3 regions of the Aquitalea sp. FG25 genome follow, and region 2 is predicted to be linked to each of the others. Evidence: predicted binding sites of a transcription regulator. Region 2 holds the regulator's gene; each other region holds the start of a gene.

Evidence for each region. Region 2 encodes HrcA, which represses chaperone genes, less so after heat shock. Its sites were predicted from a motif close to ATTAGCACTCGNNNNNNNCGAGTGCTAAT; they were not measured.
Region 1: the regulator HrcA is predicted to act here: its motif matches at 3,651-3,679, upstream of groES (co-chaperone GroES).
Region 3: the regulator HrcA is predicted to act here: its motif matches at 2,711-2,739, upstream of rpoH (RNA polymerase sigma factor RpoH).

What each region holds. Positions count from the first base shown of each region.
Region 1 is NZ_JBMDJV010000022.1:27,100-37,382, reverse strand. Features, by position in the region: gene rfbD (dTDP-4-dehydrorhamnose reductase) at 1-160, opposite strand, end outside; gene rfbB (dTDP-glucose 4,6-dehydratase) at 157-1,221, opposite strand; gene galE (UDP-glucose 4-epimerase GalE) at 1,268-2,266, opposite strand; gene ACODR9_RS18125 (MraY family glycosyltransferase) at 2,467-3,567, shown strand; gene groES (co-chaperone GroES) at 3,750-4,037, shown strand; gene groL (chaperonin GroEL) at 4,092-5,735, shown strand; gene ACODR9_RS18110 (Nif3-like dinuclear metal center hexameric protein) at 5,865-6,611, shown strand; gene petA (ubiquinol-cytochrome c reductase iron-sulfur subunit) at 6,732-7,316, shown strand; gene ACODR9_RS18100 (cytochrome b) at 7,331-8,668, shown strand; gene ACODR9_RS18095 (cytochrome c1) at 8,686-9,447, shown strand; gene ACODR9_RS18090 (glutathione S-transferase N-terminal domain-containing protein) at 9,606-10,208, shown strand; gene ACODR9_RS18085 (ClpXP protease specificity-enhancing factor) at 10,217-10,283, shown strand, end outside.
Region 2 is NZ_JBMDJV010000024.1:16,454-26,736, reverse strand. Features, by position in the region: gene ACODR9_RS18945 (aminotransferase-like domain-containing protein) at 1-365, shown strand, start outside; gene recR (recombination mediator RecR) at 371-1,000, opposite strand; gene ACODR9_RS18935 (YbaB/EbfC family nucleoid-associated protein) at 1,113-1,451, opposite strand; gene dnaX (DNA polymerase III subunit gamma/tau) at 1,453-3,396, opposite strand; gene mltB (lytic murein transglycosylase B) at 3,471-4,523, opposite strand; gene hrcA (heat-inducible transcriptional repressor HrcA) at 4,555-5,568, opposite strand; gene recA (recombinase RecA) at 5,732-6,781, shown strand; gene recX (recombination regulator RecX) at 6,797-7,258, shown strand; gene alaS (alanine--tRNA ligase) at 7,393-10,026, shown strand; gene ACODR9_RS18900 (substrate-binding periplasmic protein) at 10,122-10,283, shown strand, end outside.
Region 3 is NZ_JBMDJV010000017.1:26,067-36,349, reverse strand. Features, by position in the region: gene ftsY (signal recognition particle-docking protein FtsY) at 1-936, shown strand, start outside; gene ftsE (cell division ATP-binding protein FtsE) at 1,011-1,664, shown strand; gene ftsX (permease-like cell division protein FtsX) at 1,661-2,569, shown strand; gene rpoH (RNA polymerase sigma factor RpoH) at 2,770-3,633, shown strand; gene ACODR9_RS15500 (PglL family O-oligosaccharyltransferase) at 3,770-5,557, opposite strand; gene ACODR9_RS15495 (PglL family O-oligosaccharyltransferase) at 5,653-7,473, opposite strand; gene ACODR9_RS15490 (pilin) at 7,538-7,990, opposite strand; gene ACODR9_RS15485 (pilin) at 8,007-8,429, opposite strand; gene ACODR9_RS15480 (adenosylmethionine--8-amino-7-oxononanoate transaminase) at 8,618-9,967, shown strand; gene ACODR9_RS15475 (hypothetical protein) at 10,094-10,283, shown strand, end outside.

The DNA of each region.
Region 1 (10,283 bases), on a different contig from region 2:
TGTCTGGCTGGGTTTGATCCAGTACAGTGGCAATCTCATCCGGGTGGGATAGGTCCAGTTGCTGGCGATCCAGGCAGATGCACTCACCTAGCATGGCCAGCGAGCGGCGCAGTTCGAAGCCTAGCTGGCCGTTGATGCCGGTAATCAGAATGCGGCTCATGCCTTATTCCCGTAGTGTTGCTCCAGCCATTGGCGATAATTGCCGCTGGTGACATTGCTGACCCAGTCTTGGTTGTCCAGATACCACTGTACGGTTTTGTGGATGCCGCTTTCAAAGGTTTCGGCCGGTTTCCAGCCCAGCTCGCGTTCCAACTTGCGTGCATCAATCGCGTAGCGGCGGTCGTGGCCCGGGCGATCTTGTACGTAGGTGATTTGCGCGGCATAACCGGTGCCATCGGCCTTGGGGCGCAGGGTGTCCAGAATGCTGCAGATGGTGTGGACAACCTCCAGATTGGCTTTTTCGTTCCAGCCGCCCACGTTATAGGTTTCACCCAGGCGTCCTTGTGCCAGCACGGTGCGGATGGCGCTGCAGTGGTCTTTGACATATAGCCAGTCGCGGATTTGCTGGCCATCACCGTAAATGGGCAAGGGCTTGCCAGCCAGTGCATTCAGGATGACCAGCGGAATCAGCTTTTCCGGAAAATGGTAGGGGCCGTAATTGTTGCTGCAGTTAGTGGTCAGGACTGGCAGGCCGTATGTGTGGTGCCAGGCACGGACCAGGTGATCCGATGCGGCCTTGCTGGCGGAGTAGGGGCTGTTGGGTTCGTAGCGGTTGGTTTCGCTAAACGGCGCGTCGCTGGCGGACAGGGTGCCGTACACCTCATCGGTGGAAACGTGCAGAAAACGGAAAGCAGTCTTGGTTTCGCCTTCCAGTCCATTCCAGTAGGCGCGTACCGACTCCAGCAGATTGAAGGTGCCCACTACATTGGTTTCGATGAAATCACCCGGACCGTGGATGGAGCGGTCGACATGGCTTTCTGCCGCAAAGTTGATCACCGCGCGTACCTGATGTTCCTGCAGCAGTCTGCCAACCAGCTCCCGATCGCCGATATCGCCTTGTACAAACAGGTGGCGCGGATCGTTTTCCAGGCTTGCCAAGGTTTGCAGATTGCCGGCATACGTCAGCTTGTCCAGATTGATGACTGGTTCACCATTGCCATTTAGCCAGTCGAGAACAAAGTTGGCTCCGATAAAGCCGGCACCGCCAGTGACGAGGATCATGTTTTATCTCTAATCTGGATAGGTTATGTTTTTTGCAGGCTACGACTCAACGGTAGCCATTTGGGTTTTGCTGCTGCCAGCGCCACGTATCGCGGCACATGTCTTCCAGGCTGCGGTTGGCACTCCAGCCCAAGCGCTGTGTTGCTTGCTCGGGTGATGCCCAGTACTCGGCAATATCACCGGCACGGCGCGGCGATACCTGGTACGGGACCTCCTGGCCGGTGCTGTTGATGAAGGCATTCACCATATCCAGTACCGAATAGCCTTTGCCGGTACCAAGATTGACCGTGAGCGAACCATTGTCCAGCGCTTCCAGCGCCTTTACATGGCCTTGCGCCAAGTCAACCACATGAATGTAGTCCCGAATGCCAGTCCCGTCTGGGGTGGGGTAGTCATCTCCAAAGACATTCAATTTGGGTAGTTTTCCGATGGCTACCTGGGAAATAAATGGCATCAGGTTGTTGGGAATGCCATTTGGGTCTTCGCCGATCAGGCCGCTTTCATGTGCACCTACCGGATTGAAATAGCGCAAAATGGCAATGCGCCAGTCTGGATCCGACTGTTCCAGATCACGTAGCATGTCCTCAACCATCAGTTTGCTACGGCCGTAAGGCTGCATCGGATTGAGCGGGAAATGCTCTTGTACCGGTACGGTATGAGGAATGCCGTAGACGGTTGCGGTTGAGCTGAAGATGAATTTTTTGCAGCCATGCTGTTTCATGGCTTGCAGCAGGCTGAGCGTGCCGTAGACGTTATTGTCGTAGTAGCGCAGCGGATCGGCTACGGATTCTCCTACGGCTTTAAGCCCGGCAAAGTGCATCACGGCCTTGATGGGGAAGGAAAAAGCCTGCGCAAGTGCCGCCGGATTGCGGATGTCGCCATGAATAAAGTGCAGTTTTTTCCCGGTCAGTGTTTCAATGCGCCGCAGGGCAGTTTCATGACTATTGCACAAATTATCCAATACGATTATTTCATGGTTGGCATTCAGTAGTTCTACGCAGGTATGCGAACCAATATAGCCGGCACCGCCAGTCACCAATATCATTTATCCATTCCAATAAGTAAGTGGTTTTTGCTTGGTGCAGGGCCATGGTAAAGTAGCCCACCGTGGGTAAGTACACTGTGCTCGCCTGCAAGGCCGACATTATAAAACAAAATTGCCCGGCTTCTCGTTGTACAGTCTTGCGACTGGAACGGGCAGGCCCGATTATTCCGTTTCCACGCCCATTCAGGCCTTGATGCCCCATGTTGCAGATTCTTTTGCTCGCACTGATTGCTTCTTTTACTACCGGGCTGTTGCTGATTCGGTATGCGCACTTGCACGCACGTTTCTCTACCGATGGTGACGTCACCGGCGTGCAGAAATTCCACGCCACGCCGGTGCCCCGTATTGGTGGCCTGCCCATCATGCTGGGGCTGGTCGCGGGCTGCGCACTTTCCGGCTATCTGAATACTTCGGTATGGGTATTGCTATTGTTGCTGTCTGCCTTCCCGGCATTTGCCGCAGGTTTTATTGAAGATCTCACCAAGAAAATCGGCCCCTTGCCACGTTTGTTGGCAACGTTTGTGGCGGCTGCATTGGGCTATTTTCTGCTCGGTGCCGGGCTGGCGCGGTTGGCCATTCCGGGTCTTGATCACTTGCTGGCCTCCTACTGGTGGTTATCACTGTTGCTTACCATGATTGCCGTAGGGGGCGTTGCTCATGCGGTCAACATCATCGACGGCTATAACGGTCTGTCGGGTATGGTGGCGGTATTCATCTTCCTGTCCATCATCTATGTCTGTTTCAAGGTGCATGACATCGTATTGATGAGTGTGTGCTTTGCCATGGTCGGCGCTGTGCTGGGCTTTCTGTTCTGGAACTTCCCGCGTGGACTGATGTTTGCCGGCGATGGTGGTGCCTACCTGATTGGCTTCATGATTGCCGAAATGTCGGTGCTGCTGGTGGCGCGCAATCCGGCGGTCTCGCCGTGGTTTCCCTTGCTGTGCGTGATTTACCCGGTGTTTGAAACCATCTTTTCCATTTATCGCCGCAAGTTTCTACAGGGCAGGGCGGTGGGCTACCCGGACGCTCTGCATCTGCACCAGATGATTTACAAGCGCATGGTGTTGTGGATGGTGGGCTCCAAGGAGGCACGTCACCTTACCCAGCGCAATAGCATGACCTCTCCCTATCTATGGCTGCTGACTTCCTTTTCGGTGATTCCGGCCATGCTGTTCTGGAACCATACCTGGGTGTTGATGCTGTTCTGCCTGTTGTTTGTACTGCTCTATCTTTATCTTTACCGCATGATTGTGCGCTTCAAGATCCCGCACTGGCTGGTGCTGCGCCGCCACGACTCCTGACTTTTCCTGCCGGTTTTGCCTGCCTGTAGGGGCAGGCAAAATTTCGGGCAGCCCACTTGAAACATATGCAAGCCGTCCCTATTATTAGCACTCGTCAGGGGTGAGTGCTAATTCCCGCCCCGCACTGCCATCCTGGCAGATCATTTTTGCTTTCAACAGCCAATTGTATTTAGGAGAGATCAATGGCAATTCGTCCGCTGCACGATCGTGTTGTTATCAAGCGCCTTGAGGCTGAAGAAAAAACCGCATCCGGCATCGTTCTGCCGGGCGCAGCAGCTGAAAAGCCCGACATGGGCGAGGTGCTGGCTGTCGGTAACGGCAAGGTACTGGACAATGGCGAGCGCCGTCCGCTGGAACTGAAGGTTGGCGACAAGGTCATCTTCGGCAAGTACTCCGGCCAGTCCGTCAAGGTTGACGGTGAAGAAGTCCTCGTGATGCGCGAGGAAGATGTCATGGGTATCGTCGAGTAATTCCGACCCATACACGCTTCTACGACCCTTTTATAGAATTTTGGAGATTTGAGCATGGCTGCAAAAGACGTAAAGTTTGGTGATTCCGCACGCGCCAAGATGGTGGTTGGTGTCAACATTCTGGCTGACGCCGTCAAGGTTACCCTGGGCCCGAAAGGCCGCAATGTTGTGCTGGATCGCTCCTTTGGCGCGCCGACCATCACCAAGGATGGTGTTTCCGTTGCCAAGGAAATCGAGCTGAAAGACAAGTTCGAAAACATGGGCGCGCAAATGGTGAAGGAAGTGGCTTCCAAGACTTCCGACGTAGCCGGTGACGGTACCACCACTGCGACCGTTCTGGCCCAGGCCATCGTTCAGGAAGGCATGAAGTACGTTGCTGCCGGCATGAACCCGATGGATCTGAAGCGCGGCATCGACAAGGCTGTGGTTTCTCTGGTAGGTGAAATCGCCAAGATCGCCAAGCCATGTGCCACCACCAAGGAAATCGCTCAGGTTGGCTCCATCTCCGCCAACTCCGATTCCGACATCGGTGAAATCATCGCCACCGCCATGGAAAAAGTGGGCAAGGAAGGCGTGATCACCGTTGAAGATGGCAAGAGCCTGAACAACGAGCTGGACGTGGTAGAAGGTATGCAGTTTGATCGCGGCTACCTGTCCCCGTACTTCATCAACAACCAGGAAAAGCAGATTGCCGCTCTGGACAATCCGTTCGTCCTGCTGTTCGACAAGAAGGTTTCCAACATCCGCGACCTGCTGCCGGTACTGGAGCAAGTGGCCAAGTCCGGTCGTCCGCTGCTGATCATCGCCGAAGACGTTGAAGGCGAAGCCCTGGCTACCCTGGTAGTCAACACCATCCGTGGCATCCTGAAGGTGGTTGCAGTCAAGGCTCCAGGCTTTGGCGACCGTCGCAAGGCCATGCTGCAAGATATCGCCATCCTGACCGGCGGTACCGTGATTGCTGAAGAACTGGGTCTGACCCTGGAAAAAGCCACCCTCGACATGCTGGGCCAAGCCAAGCGTATCGAAGTGGGCAAGGAAAACACCATCATCATCGACGGCGCTGGTCAGGCTGATGCCATCCAGGCTCGCGTTGGTGAAATCCGTCGCCAGATCGAAGAAGCTTCTTCCGATTACGACCGCGAAAAACTGCAAGAGCGCGTGGCCAAGCTGGCCGGCGGTGTTGCCGTGATCAAGGTTGGCGCTGCCACCGAAGTGGAAATGAAAGAGAAGAAGGCTCGCGTTGAAGACGCGCTGCACGCTACCCGCGCCGCTGTGGAAGAAGGCGTTGTGGCTGGCGGTGGCGTAGCCCTGCTGCGTGCCCGTTCTACCCTGGACAGCCTGAAAACCGACAACGTTGACCAAGATGCTGGCGTGAAGATCGTGCTGAAGGCTATCGAAGCCCCGCTGCGTCAGATCGTGAAGAACGCTGGCGACGAGCCGTCCGTTGTGGTGAACAAGGTACTGGAAGGCAAGGGTAACTTCGGTTACAACGCGGCTACCGGCGAATACGGCGACATGCTGGAAATGGGCGTGCTGGATCCGGCCAAGGTAACCCGCTCCGCTCTGCAACACGCTGCCTCCGTTGCTGGCCTGATGCTGACCACTGATTGCATGATCGCAGAACTGCCGGAAGACAAGCCGGCTGCTGGCGGCATGCCTGACATGGGCGGTATGGGTGGCATGGGCGGCATGATGTAAGCTGTCTCAGCCTCTCGCTGAACCTGAAAACCCCGCACTTGTGCGGGGTTTTTGTTTTCTGAGCATGACGGAGGTGACGCGGGCCATCTCTGGCACAATAAGACCATTCCGCTTCAGTAAGGACGCAAGATGCAATTACAGCAAATACTGGCCAGCCTGGATGAGTGGCTGGAACCATGGCGTTACAAGGACTATGCCCCCAACGGCTTGCAGGTGGAGGGGCGGGCAGAGGTACAGCGCATCGTCTGTGGCGTGACGGCTTCGCAGGCGCTGATTGATGTCGCGATTGAGCGCCAGGCAGATGCCATCCTGGTACACCACGGTTATTTCTGGAAAGGCGAAGATGCCCGCTTGGTTGGCATGAAACGCGCACGTGTGGCCAAATTGTTGCAGCATGATATCAGCCTGATCGCTTATCACCTGCCGTTGGATGCGCATCTGGAGCTAGGCAACAACGCCCGGCTGGCCGCCATGCTGGGGCTGGAAGTGGCGGGTCAGTGCGGCGACCAGGGCTTGTTGTGGCATGGCCGCTGGTCGCAGGCGGGCTCCGCCCGTGCCTTTGCCGATCATGTTGGCATGGTGTTGGGACGTGAAGCCTTGCTATTGGGCGATGAAAATCAAAGGGTAAGCCGTGTTGCCTGGTGCACAGGTGGTGCGCAGGGTTTCTTTGAAGAGGCCATTGGCCTGGGCGTCAATGCCTTTCTAACAGGCGAAGTATCCGAACAATGTTTCCATCTGGCTGCCGAATATGGCGTGGCGTTTATTGCCGCCGGTCACCACGCCACCGAGCGTTATGGCGTGCAGGCACTGGGCGAGAAGCTTTCTCATTTGCACGGCATAAGTGTTGAATTTGTCGATCTTTTCAATCCTGTTTAGACAAAACTACCCGACCTGGCTCAATTTATTTGCATAGGCGCTTCATGTCCCTACTGGTAATCAGGTAAAATCGCCTGGTTTGAAGTTTAAGCTCGGTTTCCACGTTTGAGGATGACTGTAATGAGTGAACAACAAGTCGATACGGGGCGCCGTCGGTTTCTGACGGTAGCAACCAGCGCTGTTGGGGGTGTGGCTGTTGCCGGGGTGGCGACGCCGTTTCTGATGAGTTTCTTCCCGTCTGAACGGGCAAAGGCCGCTGGTGCACCGGTTGAGGTGGATATCAGCAAGCTGGAGCCGGGCCAGAAGATCAACGTCGAGTGGCGCGGCAAGCCGGTATGGCTGCTGTCCCGCACCAAGCAGCAGCTTGCCGATCTGCCGAAGAACGACCCCAAGCTGGTGGACCCTAAGTCCGAAGAAGAGCAACAACCCAAGTACTGCCAAAACGAAGCCCGCTCCATCAAGCCGGAGCTGCTGGTTGCCGTGGGCATCTGTACCCACCTGGGCTGTTCGCCGACTTTCCGTCCTGATCTGGCTCCTGCCGATCTGGGTCCGGAATGGCTGGGTGGTTTCTACTGCCCGTGCCACGGTTCCAAGTTCGACCTGGCTGCCCGCGTGTTCAAGGGTGTGCCGGCTCCGAAGAACCTGGAAATTCCGCCGCATAAGTATCTGTCCGATACCCGCCTGCTGATTGGCGACGACAAATAAGCTGAGGGGGAAAAATGAGCAAAGGACAAAAGCTGCTGAACTGGATTGACGACCGCTTCCCGCTGTCGTCGATGCTGAAAGAGCACGTTACCGAGTATTACGCACCGAAGAACTTCAACTTCTGGTATTTCTTCGGCTCGCTGGCCATGCTGGTTCTGGTCATTCAGATCGTCACCGGCATCTTCCTCACCATGAACTACAAGCCGGATGGCACGCTGAACGGTGCCGGCATTCCGGTGGCATTCGCCTCGGTGGAATACATCATGCGTGATGTGGCAGGTGGCTGGATCATCCGCTACATGCACTCTACCGGTGCCTCCATGTTCTTCGTGGTGGTTTACCTGCACATGTTCCGTGGTTTGATCTACGGCTCGTACAAGCAGCCGCGCGAACTGGTATGGGTGTTTGGTTGCCTGATCTTCCTGTGCCTGATGGCTGAAGCCTTCATGGGTTATCTGCTGCCTTGGGGCCAGATGTCCTTCTGGGGCGCGCAGGTGATTGTGAACCTGTTCGGTTCCATCCCGGTCATCGGCCCGGACCTGTCGGTGTGGATTCGTGGTGACTTCGTGGTGTCCGATGCCACGCTGAACCGCTTCTTCGCCCTGCACGTGATTGCCGTTCCGTTGGTGCTGCTGGCACTGGTTGTAGCCCACCTGATCGCGCTGCACGAAGTGGGTTCCAACAACCCGGATGGCGTGGAAATCAAGAAACTGAAGGACGAGAAGGGCATCCCGCTGGATGGCATTCCTTTCCATCCCTACTACACCGTGAAGGATATCTTCGGTGTGGCTGTGTTCCTGATCGTGTTCTCCATCATCGTGTTCTTCCTGCCGGAAATGGGTGGCTACTTCCTGGAGCACCCGAACTTCGACCAGGCTGACCCGCTGAAGACGCCGCCGCATATCGCGCCGGTATGGTACTTCACCCCGTTCTACGCCATCTTGCGTGCCATTCCGTCCTTCCTGGGTACCCAGGTGTGGGGCGTGATCGGCATGGGTGCTGCCGTGGTGGTGATTGCCTTCCTGCCGTGGCTGGATCGCTCTCCGATCAAGTCCATCCGTTATCGCGGTCCCAAGTTCAAGTTCATGCTGGTCTTGTTCATCATCGCGTTCATTGGCCTGGGCATCTTGGGTGCCATGCCGCCGACGGCTGGTCGTACCTTGATCTCGCAGATTCTGTCCTTCGTTTACTTTGCCTTCTTCCTGGGCATGCCGTTCTACACCAAGAACGATGTTGGCACGGTGCCGGTTCCGACCCGCGTGACCGAAACCAATGGCAAGCGTCAGCTGCAGTTCCTGGTCTTGGTGGCAGTGACGGTGATCGCAGCCTATCTGTTCGCCACCAACGTGTAAGCAAGGGGAAAGGACTTATGAAAAGCAAAATCCGCCACCTGATCGCTGCAATGGCGCTGGTGTTGCCGGTAAGCGGCACGGTTTTGGCCAATGCAGGCCCAACGCTGGAAAAGGCTCCGATCGACATTCAGGACACTGAAAGTCTGCAGCGCGGCGCGCAGATCTTCAGCAACTACTGCCTGTCCTGCCATTCGGCCACCGCCATGCGTTACAACCGTCTGGAAGACATTGGCCTGACTGAAGAGCAAATCAAGGCCAATCTGTTGCCGGAAGGTGCCAAGATTGGTGATCAGATGAATGTTTCCATGGACAAGAAAGATGCCAAACTGTGGCTGGGTGCGGCTCCGCCGGATCTGTCACTGATTGCGCGTTCCCGTGGTGCAGACTATCTGTACGGCTATCTGCGCGGCTTCTACCGCGACCCGACCCGCCCGACTGGCTGGAACAACCTGCTGTTTGACAAGGTTGGCATGCCGCACGTGCTGTCGGAGATGCAGGGCGAGCAGGTTCTGAAGATCGAGAAGAATGCCGAAGGCCACGAAGAGCGCAAGCTCGAACTGGTGAAGGCAGGCAGCCTGACCAAGCTGGAAAACGGCAAGGCCAATACGGTTGAGTTTGACAAGCGCATGGCTGACCTGACCAACTATCTGGTCTTTATCGGCGAGCCGGCACAGGTCAAGCGTCATCAGATCGGTTACGTTGTACTGCTGTTCTTGGGCTTGCTGCTGCTGCCGCTGACCTACTTCCTGAAGAAGGAATACTGGAAAGACATTCACTGATTCAGTGAGCAAGGCTAAATGAAAAAGGCGGATATTTCCGCCTTTTTCCTTTTGTAATCATGGGTTTGTGATGTTGTTGTGGAAATTGCCATGCCGAAAATGGTAAAATGCCCGCTTCGATTGAAAACGATTGCCTCTGTCAAGGATATCCGCTAGCCATGATGACTCTTTATTCTGGAATTACCTGCCCCTTCAGCCAACGTTGCCGTATCGTGTTGTATGAAAAGGGAATGGATTTCGAGATCATCGATGTAGACATTCACAACAAGCCGGAAGATCTGGCTGTGATGAATCCCTACAACGAAGTGCCGGTACTGGTAGAGCGCGACCTGATCCTGCACGAGTCCAACATCATCAATGAATACATTGATGAACGTTTCCCGCATCCGCAATTGATGCCGGCTGATCCGGTGATGCGTGCCCGTGCCCGTCTGTTCCTGCACCGCTTTGAAAACGAACTGTTCTGCAATGTGAAAGTGCTGGAAGCCGGCGCTACCGGTAAGGAAGCCACCAAGGCGCGTGAAGCCATCCGTGACGGCCTGACCACCATTGCCCCGGTTTTTGCCAAGCAGAAATTCATGCTGGGCGAAGAGTTTTCCATGATCGACGTGGCCATTGCACCCTTGATGTGGCGCCTGGAGCATTACAATATCGATCTGGGCAAGCATGCTGCGCCGATTCTGAAGTACGCAGAACGCATCTTCCAGCGCCAGTCCTTCATCGACTCGCTGACCCCGTCTGAAAAGGCCATGCGCAAGTAAGGATGACCATGAGCGCCAGCACCAAGCCCTATATGCTCCGAGCCCTCTATGAGTGGTGTACGGACAATGGCCATA
Region 2 (10,283 bases):
TGGCGCTGGCGCGGCTACTGGCCACCGGCCAGCACGGCGACATGCTGACCCGGCTGCGCGCCAGTCTGCGCCAGCGGCGCGATGCCATGGCACAGCAGATCATGGAAAGTTTTCCGGCGGGCAGCCGGCTGCTACAGGCAGAGGGCGGCTATTTCCAGTGGGTAATCTTGCCGGAGGATCTGGACTGCGCCGCGCTGCTGCCACTGGCCATCGAACAGGGCATTCACTATGCCCCCGCCACCCTGTTCTATCCGCATGCAGTCAATCCCAATGCCTTGCGGCTGAACTTCAGCTTTTTTGATCCGCTACACCAGCGCGAAGGCGTGGCCCTGCTGGGTGCGCTGCTGCGGCAGGCGCAGGACTAAGCCTGCTAGCCGGACTGGGCTGCAGAGTCTGCAGGCACGGTGAGCGACTTGCGTTCGTACACCGCCTGCGCCAGCGTGCTCAGATCGACATACTCCAGCTCGCCACCCACCGGCAGCCCGCGCGCAATACGCGACACCTTGGGGCCACGGCCCTTTAGCAGCTCGGCAATCATGTGCGCGGTCACCTCGCCCTCGGCGGTGAAGTTGGTGGCAATCACCACCTCTTCCACCACCTCGTCCAGCGCGCGCACCATCAGCTTGTCCAGGTTAACTTCCTTGGGGCCGATATTGTCCAGCGGCGAGATACGCCCCATCAGCACGAAATACAGGCCCTGATAGCATTTGGCCTGTTCCAGCGTCATCAGGTCGGCGGGCATTTCCACCACGCACAACTGATCGGGCCGACGCTCGGGGTCGGCGCAGATGCTGCACAGCGGCGTTTCGCTAAAAGTATTGCAGCGCTCGCAATGGGTGAGATGGTTTAGCGCCCGATCCAGCGCCCGCGCCAGCTTGTCCGCCCCGGTCTTGTCCCGTTGCAGCAAATGGAAGGCCATGCGCTGGGCGGTTTTGGGGCCGACACCGGGCAGCACTTTCAGGGCAGCAATCAGTTGTTCAAGCGCGGGTGGATTTTTCATCAGGCGGGCAAACGGGAAGGAAGGGAAAACAAGGGCAACGGCAATGGCCTGCGCACAGATCAGGCCGGGAGACATTGCCTTCGCCAGAAAGCAATGCCACCCAGGCAGAAAATCAGAACGGCAGCTTCATGCCAGCCGGCAGATTCAGGCCATTGGTAAAGCCGGACATTTTTTCCTGGGAAGTGGCTTCCACCTTGCGCACGGCGTCGTTGACGGCGGCGGCAATCAGGTCTTCCAGCATTTCCTTGTCTTCCTTGGCATCGTCCAGCAGGCTGTCGTCGATGGACACGCGTTTCACATCGTGAGCGCAGGTCATGACGATTTTCACCAGACCGGCACCAGACTGGCCTTCCACTTCCACATTGGCCAGCTCTTCCTGGGCCTTCTTCATGTTTTCCTGCATTTGCTGGGCTTGCTTCATCAGACCAGCGATACCGTTTTTACCGAACATGTCACAACTCCTGCAAAGGTTGAATCGTTTCCGCCACCAGCGTGGCACCCATTTCGCGCACCAGTTGCTGGATCACCGGATCGTTTTCCAGGCATTGTCGGGCCTGGGCCAGTTGTTCCTGACGATGACGGGCACCCTGCATGGCCGGTGTTTCCAGCCCCAGTTCCTCTATCGTCACCACCAGTTCCACCGGCTGAGCAAATTGCTCGCTCAGCGCGGCCTTGAGTTTTTCCTGATAGTCGCGCGTGGCCATGTGACGGAAGCTGTCCGGCACTGCCAGTTCCAGCCGCGACTGACTCCAGTTTTTCAGTACTGCATTATGAGCCAGCATGCGGGCCGCGCCCAGCTTTGTCCCCAGCAGGCTCACCAGCGCACCCCAGTCGCCATCAAACTGATAGCTTGCAGGCTCGGCCAGCTCGGCTTCTTCCGCCATGGCGTAGGCTGGCAGCGCATCGTCGGCCTCATCCGCATTATCCCAAGGCGCGGCGGTTTCCAGCTCGCTATCCGGCTCCTCGGCTTCATCCGGCTCTTCAACAGGATTGCTGGCTGCTGCGCTCTGCACCACGGCAGGCGGGGTTACCGGCCTTGCCGTTGGCTCAACAGCCGGAGCCGGAACAACGACAGGCGCAGGCCGGGGGGCAGGTTCTGGGTCGGCGTCGGCCGCCGGGGAAGCCTGCTGCTCAGCCGGACGGCTGGCCGGCTTGCGATTAGCCAGCCCGGCCAGCAAGGCGCGGGCGGCAGCAGAACCATCCGTGGCCTGCTCGGCGACGGTTGCTGCCACCGGGGCGACAGCCGGGGCCGGGCGATTGCCTGCGGTGGCGGCATTGCTGCGCGGTGCAGCCACGCTGTCTGCCTGGGCATGGGCCGGGTGGAAGGCCAGCATGCGCAGCAAGGTCATGCTGAAGCCAGCATGCTCGTCCGGTGCCAGTGCCAGATCTTTGCGGCCATGAATGGCAATCTGGTAATACAGTTGCACGTCTTGCGGGGCAATCAGGCTGGCCAGCGCAAACAGTGCGTCGCGTTCGGGTTCGTCGTCGGCAATGGCGCTGGGCACGGTCTGCGCCATGGCCAGTTGTTGCAGCAGGACGGCCATTTCCGCCAGCACACTGTCAAAGCCGATGCCACGTTGCGCCAGTTGCTCGGCCTCGGCCATCAGACGCGGGCCGTCTCCGGCGGCCAAGGCATCCAGCAACACAAACAGATAACGACGATCCACCGCGCCCAGCATGGCGCGCACGCCCTCTTCCCTGACCTCGCCCATGCCGTAGGCAATGGCCTGATCCAGCAGCGACAGCGCATCGCGCATCGAGCCGGCAGCAGCACGGCCCAGCAAGGCCAATGCAGCCGGTTCAAAGCTTTGTTGCTCCACGTCCAGTACATGCGCCAGATGGCCAGCCACCTGCTGCGGCGTCATATTGCGCAGCGAAAACTGCAGACAGCGTGACAGCACCGTCACCGGCACTTTTTGCGGATCAGTCGTCGCCAGGATGAACTTGACGTGTGATGGCGGCTCTTCCAGCGTCTTCAGCATGGCGTTGAAGGCACTCTTGGACAGCATGTGCACTTCGTCGATGATGTACACCTTGAAGCGGCCGGAGGTAGGCGCGTACTGGGCGTTTTCCAGCACTTCGCGAATATTGTCGATACCGGTATTGGAGGCGGCGTCGATTTCCAGCAGGTCGACAAAACGACCGGCGTCGATCTGGCGGCAAGCGGAACACTCACCGCAGGGCTCGGCGGTGGTGCCGGTTTCGCAGTTGAGGCTCTTGGCCAGAATGCGTGCGATGGTGGTCTTGCCCACCCCGCGCGTGCCAGTCAGCAGATAGGCGTGATGCAGCCGCTCTTCTTTCAGGGCATTGGAGAGGGCGCGCACCACATGCTCCTGACCGACCAGATCGGCAAAGCGTTTGGGACGCCACTTGCGGGCAAGGACTTGATAGCTCATGGGGGCGGATTTTAATGGCAATCGGCCAGCAAGGCGACTCCTTTTGACAGAGCGCCCCGCCAGTCAGGCCGGTCTTACTGGGCCGGGGTTGACGCTTCGGGCTGGGAAGCCGCAGGCTGAGCCGCCTGCAGTGCCTGGGCGTTCAGGTAGCGCAGGCGCAGCTCGCCAGCCAGTTCCTGTGCCACCTTGGCATACAGGGTGCTCTTGTTATAGCGGGTGATGACATAGAAATTGTTCAGCCCCAGCCAGTATTCAGTGACACCGGGCGCGGTTTCCAGCGGCACCAGCACCGCCTGCACATTGTCCGCCACCTGCGCCTGCGGCAAGATGCCGCGCGCTTTGAGTTCACCCACCGTCAGGTGCAGGTTGAACTTGTCTGCCACCAGGGCGCTGATGTCCACACCGGGCTGCACCGCAGCCGGGATGATGATGTCGTCGCCATGACGCCAGCCTTGCAGCTGGAAGTAATGCGCCACGCTGCCGATGGCATCGTCGACGTTATTCCAGATATCGCGATGGCCGCTGCCGTCAAAATCCACCGCCCATTTGCGGAAGCTGGACGGCATGAACTGCGGCAAGCCCATCGCCCCGGCGTAGGAGCCTTTCAGCGTCAGCGGATCCATGCCCTCTTCCTTTGCCAGCTTGAGAAATTCGGTCAGCTCGCCACGGAAATACTCGGCCCGGCGCGGGTAGTTGAAGGCAATGGTGGTCAGCGCATCCGCCAGGCGGAAGCTGCCGGTATTGCGGCCGTAATTGGTTTCAATGCCCAGAATGGCCACGACCATTTCCGGCGGCACACCATACACCTGCTCGGCACGCTGCAAGGTGGCGGCATGCTGCTGCCAGAAGGCCACGCCGCTCTTTAGCAGCCGTTCGTTATAAAAACTGGAACGGAACTGATACCAAGGCCGCGAGGTGGACGGTTTATCCAGAATGGCGATGATATTGGGCTTGAGCTCCACATTGGCAAACACGGCTTCCAGCTCAGGACGGTTGAAGCTGCCGGTGGCCACTTGTTCGTCGATATAGCGTTGTACATCGGGCCGCGCCAGCAAGGCGGCATCAGCCTGGGCCAAGGAAGACATCACGCCGCCGGCAAGGGCGGCGGCCATCAAAAATCGTTTCATCGGGAATTCCGTGTTTTGCCGTCAGTGCGGCTTAATAAGAGAGCGCGCTGGAAACCAGCCGCGCGGTGATGTCCACAATGGGAATCACCCGTTCATAGGCCATGCGGGTGGGGCCGACCACACCCAGCGTGCCCACCACCATGCCATTGATGCTGTAAGGCGCAGTCACCACCGAGCATTCGTCCAGCGTCATCACACCGGACTCTTCGCCGATGAAAATGTTCACTCCTTGGGCATCCTGGCCCTGATTGAGCAGTTTCAGCAGTTCGGTTTTGCGCTCGAAAGTGGCAAACAGCTCGCGCAGTCGTGACAAGTCTTCCGACAGGTCACGCACATTCAGCAGGTTCATGCCGCCGGCAATCACCACGGCGTCACTGGGGCTGCCCAGCGAGCTTTGACCAAAGCGCACCGCAGCGGACATCAATTCGGTGATATTGCCCTGCAGTTCGCGCAGCTCCACCGCCACGCGGCTGGCAATGGCGCTCAGGCCCTGGCCGGCATAATGCTGGCTGATGAAATTACCCGCTTCCACCAGTTCGCTCGGGCTGTAATCGCGCTCGGTGGTCAGCAGGTGGTTCTGCACGTCGCCATCCAGCGTCACCAGAATCATCAGGATGCGGCGCTCGGACAGGCGCAAAAATTCGATCTGGCGGAAGGCCACATCGGAGCGCTGCGGCGTCACCACCACCCCGGCAAAATGGGTGAGATCGGACAGCAAGGTGGATGCCGCCTGGGCAATGCGCTGCGGGCTGTCCGGCTGCAGATTGCTTTCCAGCTCGCGCATGGCCAGCTCTTCCAGCGGCTGGATGGTGAGCAGGTGATCGACAAACAGGCGATAGCCCTTGGCCGTGGGAATGCGCCCGGCCGAGGTGTGCGGCGAGGCAATCAGCCCCATGCCCTCCAGATCGGCCAGAATATTGCGGATGGATGCAGATGACAGTTCCATGCCAGACAGCATGGACAGGGTTTTCGATCCCACTGGCTGACCATCGGCAATATAGCGTTCGATCAGCGTTTTCAGCAGACGTTGTGCGCGCTCGTTCATCATGCTCTCATTTTACCCGACCAGACGATTCCGGCCAGTCTCTCCATGAATACCATGTTGCGCGTGTCGGTGTCATTTCAAGCCGCCAATCGCATTTGTCGGCTCTTGGCTTTGTGCGATAATCCCCCATCTATCGATTCCACTACACGCAATTGGAGACAGCATGGCGTCAGAAGACAAGAGCCGCGCATTGGCGGCAGCCCTTGCCCAGATCGAAAAGCAGTTCGGCAAGGGTTCGATCATGCGCATGAGCGACAACCAGATCAATGAAAACCTGCAAGTGGTATCCACCGGCTCACTGGGCCTGGACCTGGCGCTGGGTATCGGCGGTCTGCCGCGCGGCCGTGTCGTGGAAATCTACGGCCCGGAATCCTCCGGTAAAACCACGCTGTGTCTGCAGGCTGTGGCCGAAGCACAGAAGCTGGGCGGCACTTGCGCCTACATCGACGCGGAAAACGCGCTGGACCCGATCTACGCCCAGAAGCTGGGTGTCAAGGTGGAAGACCTGCTGATTTCCCAGCCGGATACCGGCGAGCAGGCACTGGAAATCTGCGACATGCTGGTACGCTCCAGCGGTGTTGATGTCATCGTGATCGACTCGGTAGCCGCCCTGGTACCCAAGGCCGAAATCGAAGGCGAAATGGGCGACAGCCACGTTGGCCTGCAAGCCCGCCTGATGAGCCAGGCGCTGCGCAAGCTGACTGCCAACATCAAGCGCACCAACACCCTGGTGATCTTCATCAACCAGATCCGCATGAAGATTGGTGTGATGTTCGGCAACCCGGAAACCACCACCGGTGGTAATGCGCTGAAGTTCTACGCCTCCGTACGTCTGGACATCCGTCGCGTTGGCGGCATCAAGAAGGGTGACGAAGTCATCGGTAACGAAACCCGCGTCAAGGTAGTGAAGAACAAGGTATCGCCGCCGTTCCGCCAGGCTGATTTCGACATTCTGTACGGTGAAGGCATCAGCCGCGAAGGCGAAATCATCGAACTGGGCGTCAAGCATGGCTTTGTTGATAAGTCCGGTGCCTGGTATGCCTACAACGGTCAGAAAATCGGCCAGGGCAAGGACAACACCCGCGAATGGCTGAAGTCCAACCCGGCCATTGCCCAGGAAATCGAAGCCAAAATCCGTGACGCGGTCGGCATCAAGGTGGAAATCACCGAGAACGATGCCGAAGAGATGGCTGACGACGTACTGGACGTATAAGCACCCGGCTGGCTGATGGAAAAAAGCCTGAAGGCGCGAGCCGTCGATCTCCTGTCCCGCCGCGAATACACACGGCGGGAACTGGAGCGGCGGCTCGCGCCGTTTGCCGAAAGTGCGGAACAACTGGCCACCCTGCTGGACGAGCTGGCCGAGCGCAACTGGCAGTCCGACAGCCGTTTTGCCCAGCAGTTTACCGACAGCCGTGGCCAGAAATACGGCAGCCGCCGCCTGCAACAGGAAATGCGCCAGCGTGGCGTCAGCCAGGAGCAGATCAGCAGCGTGCTGGATGGTCGCAACGATTTGGCACTGGCCCGGCAACAGTGGGAAAAAAAGTTTGGCAGCGTAGCCAGCACGCCGCAGGAAAGGGCAAAACAGATGCGCTTTCTGGCGGCACGCGGCTTTGCCATGGACATCATCCGTCAGGTGATGGCAGGCAGTGCCGAAGACGATGACTTCCCCGGCGATCCGGACGACTAGTTCCGCCTGCGGTTGCTACCGCAGCATGACCCTTGCCAGCCTTGCCGTGGCTTGACACAATCGGGCATGACTGTAATGGCCGCAGCATGCTGCCCCGCGCCGCTACTAATGTATTCAATCTCGACGAAACCGACATGAAAACCTCCGAAATTCGCCAGAAGTTCCTGGATTTCTTCGCCTCCAAAGGCCACCAGGTAGTAGCCTCCAGCTCGCTGGTACCGTGGGAAGATCCCACCCTGCTGTTTACCAATGCCGGCATGAACCAGTTCAAGGACGTATTCCTCGGCTTTGACAAGCGCCCCTACACCCGCGCCACCACCAGCCAGAAATGCGTACGCGCCGGCGGCAAGCACAACGACCTGGAAAACGTCGGCTACACCGCACGTCACCACACCTTCTTTGAAATGCTGGGCAACTTCAGCTTTGGCGACTATTTCAAGCGTGATGCCATCCACTTTGCCTGGGAATTCCTCACCGGCGAACAATGGCTGGCGCTGCCCAAGGACAAGCTGATGGTGACGGTATACGCCACCGACGACGAAGCCTTCGACATCTGGAACAAGGAAATCGGCGTTCCGGCAGAAAAGATTGTCCGCATTGGCGACAACAAGGGCGCGCCTTACGCCTCGGACAACTTCTGGCAAATGGGCGACACCGGCCCCTGCGGCCCGTGTACCGAAATTTTCTACGACCACGGCGCACACATCTGGGGCGGCCCGCCGGGAAGCCCGGAAGAAGACGGTGACCGCTTCATCGAAATCTGGAACAACGTGTTCATGCAGTTCAACCGCGATGAAACCGGTGCCATGAACCCGCTGCCCAAGCCGTCGGTAGATACCGGCATGGGCCTGGAACGCATCTCCGCCGTGCTGCAACACGTGCATGCCAACTACGAGATCGACCTGTTCCAGAACCTGCTGAAAGCCGCTGCCCGCGAAACCGGCGTGGCCTTCAGCATGGACGTGCCGTCGCTCAAAGTGATTGCCGACCATATCCGCGCCTGTTCCTTCCTGATTGCCGATGGCGTGATTCCGTCCAACGACGGTCGTGGCTACGTACTGCGTCGCATCATCCGTCGCGCCATTCGCCACGGTTACAAGCTGGGTCAGAAGGGTCTGTTCTTCTACAAGCTGGTGGCAGACCTGGCCGAGGAAATGGGTCAGGCTTATCCAGAGCTGCGCCAGAAGCAGGCCGAAATCGAAGACACCCTGCGTCAGGAAGAACTGCGCTTTGCCGAAACCCTGGACAAGGGCATGGCGCTGCTGGAAACCGCACTGGCGGCCAACAGCAAGCAACTGGATGGCGAAACCGCCTTCAAGCTGTACGACACTTTTGGCTTCCCGCTGGACCTGACCGCCGACATCTGCCGCGAACGCGAAGTGGAAGTGGATCAGGACGGCTTCGACAAGGCGATGGAAGCCCAGCGCGAACGCGCCCGTGCCGCTTCGTCCTTCAAGATGGCCGGCAATGTGGACTACAGCGGTGCCGACACCGTATTCAACGGCTACGAATCCACCAGCGTGGATGCCAAGGTACTGGCGCTGTACAAGGGCAATGAAGCGGTACAGCAGCTGAATGCCGGCGACGAAGGCATTGTGGTGCTGGACAATACCGCCTTCTACGCCGAAGGCGGCGGCCAGGTGGGCGATGTGGGTGAAATCTCTGCCCAAGGCGGCGTAGCTGCACTGTTCGACGTGACCGACACCCAGAAGGTGCAAGCGGCGGTATTCGGTCACAAGGGCCGTCTGGCGCGTGGCAGCCTGCAGGTGGGCGACAGCGTCACCGCCACCATCGACCTGCACAAGCGTGCCGCCACCGCACGCAACCACTCTGCCACCCACCTGCTGCATGCCGCCCTGCGCCATGTACTGGGTGAACACGTGGCGCAGAAGGGTTCGCTGGTGAACCCGGAACGTGCCCGCTTCGACTTTGCCCACAACGAACCGGTTTCTGCCGAGCAACTGGCCGAAGTGGAGCGCATCGTCAACCGCGTGGTGATCCACAACGTGGAAGTCAGCGTCGGCCACATGTCCTACGATGACGCCATCAAGGCCGGTGCCATTGCGCTGTTTGGCGAAAAATACGGCGACACCGTGCGCGTACTGAAGATGGGCGATTTCTCCACCGAACTGTGCGGCGGTACCCACGTCAAGCGCACCGGGGATATCGGCCTGTTCAAGATCATCGCTGAAACCGGCGTGGCTGCTGGCGTACGTCGTATCGAAGCCGTCACCGGCGAAGGTGCCGTCGCGCTGGTACAGGCGCAGGATGGCGAGCTGAAAGCCGCCGCCACCATCGCCCAGGCACAACCAGGCGAACTGCTGGCCAAGCTGGAAAAGCTGCAGGCCGAACTGAAAGCTGCACAGAAACAGGCGCAGCAGCTGAAGGGCCAACTGGCACTGGGTCAGCTTGACCAGTTGCTGGCCAGCCAGCAGCAAAGCATCAAGGGCGTGGCCTGCCTGATCAGCAAGATCGACGACATCGATGCCACCACCCTGCGCGACATGAGCGACAAGCTGATGGACAAGCTGGAAAGCGGCGTGGCGCTGCTGGCCTGCGTGGCCGACGGCAAGGTCAGCCTGATTGCCCGTGTTTCCAAAGACCTGACCGGCAAGGTCAAGGCCGGTGAACTGGTGAATCAGGTGGCTCTGCAAGTGGGTGGCAAGGGCGGTGGTCGTCCGGACATGGCTCAGGCTGGCGGTACGCAGCCGGAAAACCTGGCCGCCGCGCTCTCCAGCTTGCCATCCTGGCTGGAAGGCAAGCTGTAATCTGATCTGTATGCGTACGCAAGCCGCAGGGACAACCCTGCGGCTTTTGTCGTTTATAGTGTTATCACCACCCTGCCTAACGGAGAGCACTGCGCATGACCGTCATCCGCTCCCGCCTGTCATTGCTGCGCCAGGTACTGCCCTGGCTGCTCCTGCTGTGCGCCTGCCTGCCACCAGCAGCGCTTGCTGACGGCAAACTGCTGGTGGTCACCGAAAACTCTTCCTGGCTCAGCACCATCGACCCCCAGGGGAATATT
Region 3 (10,283 bases), on a different contig from region 2:
GTAGTGCCTGAGGAGACGCCAGCAAAAAAACCAAGCTGGACCGAACGCCTGAAAGCTGGTCTTTCCAAAACCCGTGACAAGCTGGGTAAATCGCTGGCGGGCCTGTTTGGCGGCGGCAAGATTGACGAAGAGCTGTACGAGGAACTGGAAACCGTCCTGCTGACTGCCGACATGGGCATGGATGCTACGGTACACCTGCTGCAGGACGTGCGCGAGCGCGTCAGCCTGAAGGGCCTGAAGGACGCCAGCGAGCTGAAAGGCGCGCTGAAGGACTCGCTCAACCAACTGATTCAGCCTTTGGAAAAATCGCTGGATGTCAGTGGCAAAAAGCCCTTTGTCATCATGATGGCCGGGGTGAACGGTGCTGGCAAAACCACCTCCATCGGCAAGCTGGCTAAATACTATCAACTGCAAGGCAAGAGCGTGCTGCTGGCTGCTGGCGACACCTTCCGCGCCGCCGCGCGCGAGCAGTTGATGGCCTGGGGTGAGCGCAACAATGTCACCGTGATTGCCCAGCAAGGCGGCGATGCCGCTGCCGTGTGCTACGACGCCATTCAGGCTGCCACCGCGCGTGGTATCGACATCGTGCTGGCGGATACCGCCGGTCGCTTGCCCACCCAGCTGCACCTGATGGAAGAAATCAAGAAAGTGAAGCGTGTTATCCAGAAAGCCCTGCCGGATGCACCGCACGAGGTGATTCTGGTGCTGGACGCCAATATAGGCCAGAACGCCATCAGCCAGGTAAAAGTGTTTGATGATGCGCTGGGCCTGACCGGCCTGATCCTGACCAAGCTGGATGGCACGGCCAAGGGTGGCGTCATTGCCGCGATTGCCAAGCAACGTCCGATTCCGCTACGGTTTGTCGGAGTTGGAGAAAGCATTGACGATCTGCGCCCGTTCAACAGCAAGGATTACGTCGACGCTTTGTTCGACTGATTATCTGCCTCATCTCAGCCACGCCGGCGGCTTGCCGCCGGCATCGTGTTACCGGATCAAGGGGAATCCAGCGCATGATTCAGTTTGACCAGGTCACCAAGCGTTATCCCGGTGGCAACGAAGCCCTGAAGAATCTTTCCTTTACCATCGACAGCGGCGAAATGGCCTTTCTGGCAGGTCACTCCGGTGCGGGCAAATCAACCCTGCTCAAGCTGGTAGCCGGCATCGAACGCGCGACCAGCGGCAGCGTGATTGTCAGCGGACACAATCTGTCCAAGCTGCGCAACAGCCAGATTCCCTATGTCCGTCAGCATATCGGCATGGTATTTCAGGATCACAAGCTGCTGTTTGACCGCACGGTGTTTGACAATGTAATGCTGCCGCTGGACATCATCGGCTTTGATCGTCGCGATGCCGCACGCCGGGTGCGTGCCGCACTGGACAAGGTGGGCCTGCTGTCCAAGGAAAAATCCATGCCCATCCGCCTGTCAGGTGGTGAGCAGCAGCGCCTGTGCATTGCCCGCGCAGTCGTCCATCGTCCCAGCCTGCTGCTGGCGGACGAGCCATCGGCCAATCTTGACCGTGCCTACGCACTGGACATCATGGAGTTGTTCAAATCCTTCCATCAGGTAGGCGTCACCGTGGTGATTTCCGCGCACGATGAAACCCTGATGGAAGACTATGGCCGTCGTATCATCCGGTTGAAAGAAGGGCAGTTCGCCGCATGAAACATTACCTGTACCTGAACTGGCAAAGCGCACGCCAGGCACTGAACAAGATTGCCCGCCAACCATTTGGCAGTCTGCTCACCCTGCTGATGCTGTCCATTGCGCTGGCCCTGCCGCTTTCACTCTACCTCACCGTCAGCAGCATCCAGGAGTGGGCCGGTCGGCTGACTGCCACGCCGCAGATCACCCTGTTCATGGAACAATCCGCCGAAGAAGCTGACTTGGCGGCGGTTTCCACTACGCTGACCAAACACCCGCGTATCCAAAGCTTCAGCTTTGTCGGTAAAAAGCAGGCACTGAATGATCTGGAAAAGCGCAACGGTCTTTCCGGTCTGAGCGACGGACTGATTGACAACCCCCTGCCGGATGCCTTTGTGGTCACCCCCAAAACACTGGAACCACATGAACTGGAAATGCTGCAAAAAGAGCTTTCCGGCCTGCCCATGGTGGAATCGGCCCAATTTGACGCACGCTGGGCCAAGCGACTGTACGGCATGGTGGAACTGGGCAAGCAGCTAACCTGGTTTCTGGGCGGCGCACTTGGCATCGCCCTGGTACTGGTTACGCATAATGCGGTACGGATGCAAATTCTGGCTCGCCGTGATGAAATCGAAGTAGCCAAGCTGATTGGCGCGCCAGACAGCTTCATCCGTCGGCCCTTTATGTACCACGCCATGTGGCAGGGGCTACTGGCTGGCCTGGCCGCCTGGGGCCTGACCAGTTGGCTGGTGATGACCGCCAACCCGGCCATTCACGACTTTGCCCAGCTTTACAACGAACGGGTATCGCTACGCGGATTGAATCTCACCGAACTACTGGTGGTACTGGCAGTTTCTGCCCTGTTGGCCATGCTGGGTGCACGGCTGGCATCAGACCACCACCTGCGGAAAATTCAACCTCGTTAACAATCCATTCCTTTCCTCTGCGGCTGGATTTCGCATAATGTGACATCCAGCTAGCGCGCACTTCTTGGTCTTTTCTGCGATTTGCCTCGTAAAAAACTATCGGCACCATAGAAAAATTCATTGACGCTGGAACCTTTGCTTGCTAGCACTCTCTATATGCGAGTGCTAAGATAGCACTACCCAAGGAGGTAGTTACACTGATGACCACAACATTTGCCTTGCCCGTTCCATCGTCCAGCGGCAGCCTGGAGCAATACATCCAGGCGGTGAACAGTGTTCCCATGCTGACCCCCGAACAGGAGACAGAGCTGGCCACACGCTTCCAGCAAGACAATGATCTGGAAGCTGCCCGCCAGATGGTGCTGTCGCACCTGCGTGTCGTCGTATCGATTTCGCGTGGCTATGCCGGTTACGGCCTGCCACAGGCCGACCTGATCCAGGAAGGCAATATCGGCCTGATGAAAGCGGTAAAGCGCTTCGAGCCGGGCCGTGGCGTACGCCTGTTTTCCTTTGCCGTACACTGGATCAAGGCCGAAATCCACGAATTCATCCTGCGCAACTGGCGCTTGGTGCGCATTGCCACCACCAAACCGCAACGCAAGCTGTTCTTCAATCTGCGTAGCATGAAGAGCAGTTTTTCCGCCCTGAGCGAAAACGAGGCGCGGCAAATTGCCGAAGACCTTGGCGTAAAGCCGGAAGAAGTACGGGAAATGGAAACCCGCATGAGCGGGCAGGACATCGCCTTGATGGCGGATGATGGCGACGACGAGGGTTACGCCCCCATCGACTGGCTGGCTGACGCTCATCACGAACCCACCCGTGCACTTGAGCGCAAGGCCTTCGATCACCTGCAAACCGAAGGCATCGAATACGCACTGTCCTCGCTGGATGCACGCAGCCGCCGCATTGTCGAGGCGCGCTGGCTAGCTGATGATGGCGGTGCCACCCTGCACGAACTGGCCGCAGAATTTGGTGTTTCGGCCGAGCGTATTCGCCAGATCGAAGCCAAGGCCTTGGGCAAGATGAAAACAGCACTGAGCGAAGGCGTGGTCATCGACAACTGACCGCCACACCGTTGCAGCAAAAAGCCCGCGTTTTTCAACGCGGGCTTTTTCATGATCAGGCTGCTGATTGAATATTTCAGGCAATACCGGCAAGTGCAGGATCAATCTCCAGCCAAGATGCCTGGCATACTCATCCTTACTCGCCCTCTCCACCACGGTACTTGGCTGGCAGACGGTCAAATACCTGCTGTGCCACTGCGCGCAAGGGCAGCCATTGCGGCACATCCTCATCGATATCGTCCAGATAATCCTTGGCATAGGTCGGAAAAGACGCCAGCGCCGTAGCCACCGTAGCCTTTGCTTCAGCCTCCCGGCCTGCCAGTGCCAACATCTGCGCCTTCTTCATCATCACATCCGGATAAGGACGGAAAGCGGTCAGACGCTCCTCCCACTGCAGCTTCTGGGTCAGATTGGATGTGTCAGCGCTCAGATAATCATCCAAGGTACTCAGCGCATGGTAAGCAAACAGCGGGTGCTGCTCCATGATTTCCGCCAGACGCTGCTGTCGCTTGGCATCACGTGCCGGATTATCTGTTTGCGTATACAGGCCAACCAGTTCGTTATACGTCGACCAGGTCACAACCGACAGATAACCGATAAAAGCAATCCCCACCATCCACAAGCAATAAACCCACCAGCCTGCGCGGCGAGTCTGCGCTGGCGACATCGAAGCAAACACCGCCAGCATGGCCAGGAAGTACAGATACCACAGCGGGTATTCCAGCATGCTGTGAATCAGGGTCACAGCCATGCAGCCCAGTGCCAGCATGCCTTCGGCCTCGGCACGCTCGGTGAAGAAAGGCCACACCACCCAGGCAAAACCACCTACCACCGCCAGGGTAATCGGCAGGCCCATCTCAGCCAGTAGCTGCAGAATCAGATTATGGCAATTGGTAAACAGACCGCTGTTAAAACCTGCACTGGCAAATTGCGGCAAGGGCTGCAAACGCACACTTTCCGCCGCGTATTGCGACCAACCCACACCCCACAACGGATGCGACTTGAATGTCAGCCAGGCCTTGCCCATCTCGGCAATGCGACGTGAACCCATATCGTCGCCATTGGCAGCCAGACGCTCCATACCAGACGCATTGCTCACGCTCGCATGGGTAAACAGCGACACCAAATGATTGACCAACGGCAAGGCAAACTGCGCGGCAAAAATCACAATGCACGACAGCAGCATCGCCCACATCAAGCGGCGTGATTCAGCACCGCGCATGCGCCAATGCCACAATCCGCCCAATAGCGTTAGCGCCAGCAGATACAACATGGTGGTGCGGGACGCGGCATAGGCCAGCATCAAGCCAAGCCAGATCACCAGCACGGCCAGCCAGCCACGCGCCAGCCGATCGACTGCAAACAGGTACACGCCGCTGATGACCGACCACATCAGGTAATGGGCGTACTGATTGCGCTGGCCAATGTGGCCAAAGATATTGGTGGTGGGGTGGGTACTGTCATAAAACAGGCCCAGCGTATGCGCCAGCCCGGTGAGCTGCGCCAGACCGATCAGCGACTGGATCAGCCCACCCACAATAATGGCGCGCGCCAGCCATACCGCAAATTCACGGCTGCCAAATGTCTGCTGCAGGCTATAAGCCAAACCTGCCAGCAAGGCCACGGCCAGCCAGGCCAGCGCCGTGGCATAGGTCATTCCTGGAAACAGGGCATGTACCAACTGTGGCTGAACGGCCCAGAGCAAGGCCAGCAGCAGACACCACCAGCTGGCGCGGGGGACTCGTTCAAACAGCATGCCGCTTGGCAACAGAAACAAAGCGGAAATCAGCATCAGCCACACCACGTTCATTTCACCGAACCACTGCGGCAGTGGCACAAAATGAATGCGGGATGCAAAAGGCAGAATGGCGATCAGGCAGAATGCCAGCAAAGCCAGACGGCGGGAGAGTGTCGGGAAGGACATGATGGAATCAGGGCCGAAAGCAAAACAGGGAGGATACCGCATGTCAGCCGGTGAAGACACCGCCAGCCAAGAATGGCCGACGGTACTTGCCGGGATCAGAAGATTGCTTTGCGGGTGACGGGAGCGGCGACGGTCATAACAGTAGCAACCCTTCGCTCATCAGTTATGTTAGCTGGGTTACCGTAAACGTAAGCCGCACGCGCTGCCATGGCCTTGATTTCATCTAACGAGGGATCAGACAATTTGCTGAGCTCCGCTGAGAATGCCGGTATAAAATCTGGGTAATTTGTTATACCCAACGCCATAGCCTCACGCGCTTTTTCTGGCTGTTTATCCATTGAATACAAAATAGCCAATTTAAAAAGCAACTGAGAATAAGGCATGGTTTGCACCATTTTCTCGATTGTTTTTATTTTATACTGCAATTGACTGCGCGAAGGCAGCAAGTAATTGGACAAAACCAGCTCCGCCTCTGGACGCCATAATGGATTTTTTGCAATCTCCTGCAACCTTCCAACTCGACGAATATCCTCCTTAACATCAGAAACAGGATTGTTAAAAGTAACCAAATCCCAGAAAATTCGATAACCAAAGGTAAAATTCGCAACACAAGCAATAACTACGAATACCGAGGCGACAGCAGCCAATCGTGGATTAATCTGCAATACACGACATGGCAAAGGTGACAATGCACAAACTAACAATAGCATAGACAGAAACGGCCAATACCAGAGAGGGTATTCAAGCATGCTATGACCAAGAATAATTGATGCAATAGTAATTAATAGTAAATTTTCTAAACTTTGATTACCTTTAAAAAAATATGGCAACAAACAATAAAAAAGTCCTCCCAACACAATAGCTGAACCAGCCAACCCCGTCTCGGCCAACAATTGAAATATCAAATTATGGCAATTAGTAAACAGCCAACTCTCTGGAAATTTTGGCAACCCAGAGTTCAACTCCATCAATACAGAATAATGAGCATAATTACCCAAACCAACACCCAGCAAGGGATGCTCTAGAAAGATATATATTGCTTTGGTCCACTCCACCCAGCGACGCGCCCCCATACCAGCGTCTAGGATCCGATCCGAACCACTTTGAAGTTGAATGGACAGTCCAAGCGAATTCAAAATTAAATTAATTTGATGGCCAAATACTTGTACAATTGCCAACAATATTACAGCAATTGCCAATGCAACTACCATGCGCCCTACCTCGGCATCATACCGTGTACGTCGCAACCAAAACCACGCCAAGCAACACATAATGAGCGCATAGCCCATCGGCATTCTTGAGCCACTCCAACCAATCAGAAGTACAAGCAAAAATGCGGACAAAACAAATACACCCAGCCGCATTTTTCGTATAGCATACAAATAACTTCCAGCTGCAATTCCCCAACCTAAAAAATCCGCAAAATGATTACGCTGCCCGGCATTACCAAATATACTACCTGTTCGATTATTTACATCATAGATTACCCAACCATTTAAAATTTTAGCCAAATCCACAACCTGCGCAAATCCAAAAATAGCTTGCACGAGTGCAGCAACAAAAATAATTTGCGCCAATATTCTAATCAAATCTCGCCGATTTGCACCGATGATATTTACATGCAACCCAGAAAATAAAAAAAACAGCAACATCAGTATTAGTACAGGAATTATCACTACCCCCTGCGAGGAAGCCTGCACAACAACAACAAATAGCAATATAAAAATATTAATTGCAGGCAGAGTGAATCCGGAGCGACGGAAAATGTTAAAAACCAAACAAGTCGCTATAAGCAGCAAGGCCAAACCAGAAAAGTACCAATCTGCAAGTGGCGCATAGCGCACAAAACTAAATAGTGGCAGGATAATAGCCAAGCCAAGCAACCAGGCATAACCATGGCTCAAGGAAATACGCATACATCCCTTTCAGGAATACAAAAAAAGGGTGCATAAAGCACCCTTTTTTTCTGTCGATCAAAAATTAGCGGCAGTTAGCAGGCAGATATTTCGCATTAATACCATTCGTTGTTGCCGAGCCGCAAACCCAAGTCACACCACCACTAGCCAAGGTACCGGTCAGAGAGAAAGAATTGTGGGTGCTATCAATGGTGCCACCGATATTATTCATCGTAACCGTTACCGTACCTGTTGTGTTGGTGGTACCCATTGCGTAGGCGATACCACTTACATTGGTAGTGCTGCTAGATGTGAAATAATTACCACCCGAAGCAGTAGAAGGAAATGCATTATTAGTGATTGCCGACTCGGCAATGGCAGTCTTGGCAGCATCCGCCATAGTCAGACCTTCAGTAACCTTGGCACGAACGGTGTAATCCTGGTATGCCGGAATGGCGATAGCCGCCAAGATACCGATGATTGCCACAACAATCATCAATTCGATGAGGGTAAAACCCTGCTGGATTTGCTTTTGCATAAAATACTCCTTGAAATTACCGACACGATGACGGCAGATAATTGGGATACTGACTACTACCTGAACAAACCCAATGAATGGCATTACTACTGTCCATACTTGGAGTCAGTACAACTTGTAAGCCAGAAGCAACTGAACTGGAAAATGAAACTGTAATGACACTGACACCACCGCTAGCGCTAACTTGCAGATCACTCACGTAGTTTCCTACAATTTGCGTAGGCATACCCGCACTTGCATTGCTACTAGGCCATAAATTATTCGAAATATAATATTCACTTACCGTAGTTTTTGCGAAATCAGCAAACGCAATGCCCTCTGCGACTTTTGCTCTGACCGTGTAATCCTGATACGCCGGTATCGCAATCGCGGCCAGAATGCCGATGATGGCCACCACAATCATCAATTCAATCAAGGTAAAACCGTTATTGCCCCGCATGACCCTCTCCGTGGTATGCACTGCCTGCATAATGCAGAAAGCGTGCCAAGTGGTGGCAGCCTTTGTTTTCAGGGCGGTGGCCCATCGCTCGCCCTGCATAGCACGTCATCATGTGACGTTTTTTGTCAGTTCGAAGCAGCATGAGCGCCTGTGTTAGCATCCTGCCATTCACGCTTACAGGAGATCTCATGAGCAATCAGGACTGGCTGACACGCAGCCTGGCCAGCGTCTGGCACCCATGTACCCAGATGAAGCGCCACGAAACCCTGCCCATCATCCCGGTGGCCCGTGCCGAAGGCGTCTGGCTGGAAGATTTTGATGGCAACCGTTATCTGGATGCGGTCAGCTCCTGGTGGGTCAATCTGTTTGGCCATGGCCATCCGCGCATCAAGCAGGCCATTCGCCAGCAACTGGATGATGTGGAGCATGTCATGCTGGCCGGGTTTACCCACAAGCCGGTGATCGAGTTGTCCGAGCGGCTGTCCGCGCTGACCGGCCTTGGCCATGTGTTCTACGCATCTGATGGCGCGAGCGCTACCGAAATCGCCCTGAAGATGAGCTTTCATTACTGGAAAAATATCGGCCAAGCGGATAAGTGCCGCTTCATCAGCCTGGACAATAGTTATCACGGTGAAACTGCCGGGGCACTGGCGGTGACCGATGTGCCGCTGTTCTCCGCCACGTATGCACCCTTGCTCAAGCCTGGTGTGCGGGTACCGTCACCGGATGCACGGCTGGCACGTCCGGGGCAGAGTGCGGAAGACGTGGCCAGGGCCGCCATTCGTTCACTGGAAAATGTGCTGGCCAAGAAGGCCGGCGAGATGGCCGCCATCATTGTTGAGCCGCTGGTGCAGGGTGCGGCTGGCATGGCCATGTACCACCCGGTTTACCTCAGCGAGCTACGCCGTCTGTGTGACCAATATCAGGTACACCTGATTGCAGACGAGATTGCCGTTGGTTTTGGCCGTACCGGAACCCTGTTTGCCTGCGAACAGGCCAATATCAAGCCGGATTTTCTCTGTCTGTCCAAAGGCATTACCGGTGGTTTTTTACCACTGTCCTGCGTGCTGACTACCGACACCATCTACCAGGCTTTTTATCACGACGATGTCACCCGAGGTTTTCTGCACTCGCACAGTTATACCGGCAACGCCCTGGCCTGCAGCGCTGCGCTGGCCGTACTGGACATCTTTGCCGATGAAGACATCATTGCGCGCAATCGTGAACTGGCTGCCTGCTTCAATGCCATTCTTGCCCCATTGGCGGCACGTGACGACGTACGCCACTTCCGCCATGTGGGCATGATCTGGGCCTTTGATGTCGACAGCCCACGCGCAGACTTTGCACAAGCATTTTTCTCGGCCATGCTGAAGCAAGGCTGCCTGGTAAGGCCCATTGGCAAAACGGTGTATTTCATGCCGCCCTATGTCATGCAGCCCGAGGAGATGGAGCAGCTGTTCCAGGCCACTTGCACGGTGCTGGATGCGCTACATCAAGAAAGCAATGTGTTGACCGGGCCGGTCACCGCCCTGCCGTGAGTATTACCTTGCCTTGCTGGGCTTGATTCAAATAGCATGGCGTATGCATGATGCGGGAAAGCGTGGCACAGCGCGGCTTTCCCGCTTTCCTACCGCCTGTTTTACCTGCCTTGCATAGGACGCACGATGCAGCTTGCCTTGCCCGCTCTGGATATGGATCCGCGATTGGTAGATACCAACCCTGACAGCGTTGCCAACTGGGTAGAACGCTTGCCGTATACCGACCTGCATGAATGCGGTCGCCAGCTGCTGGATGCCCTGCGCAACCTCAATCGCACGCCCATGGAAGTGGGCAACCGCCACAAGCTGTTGCTGC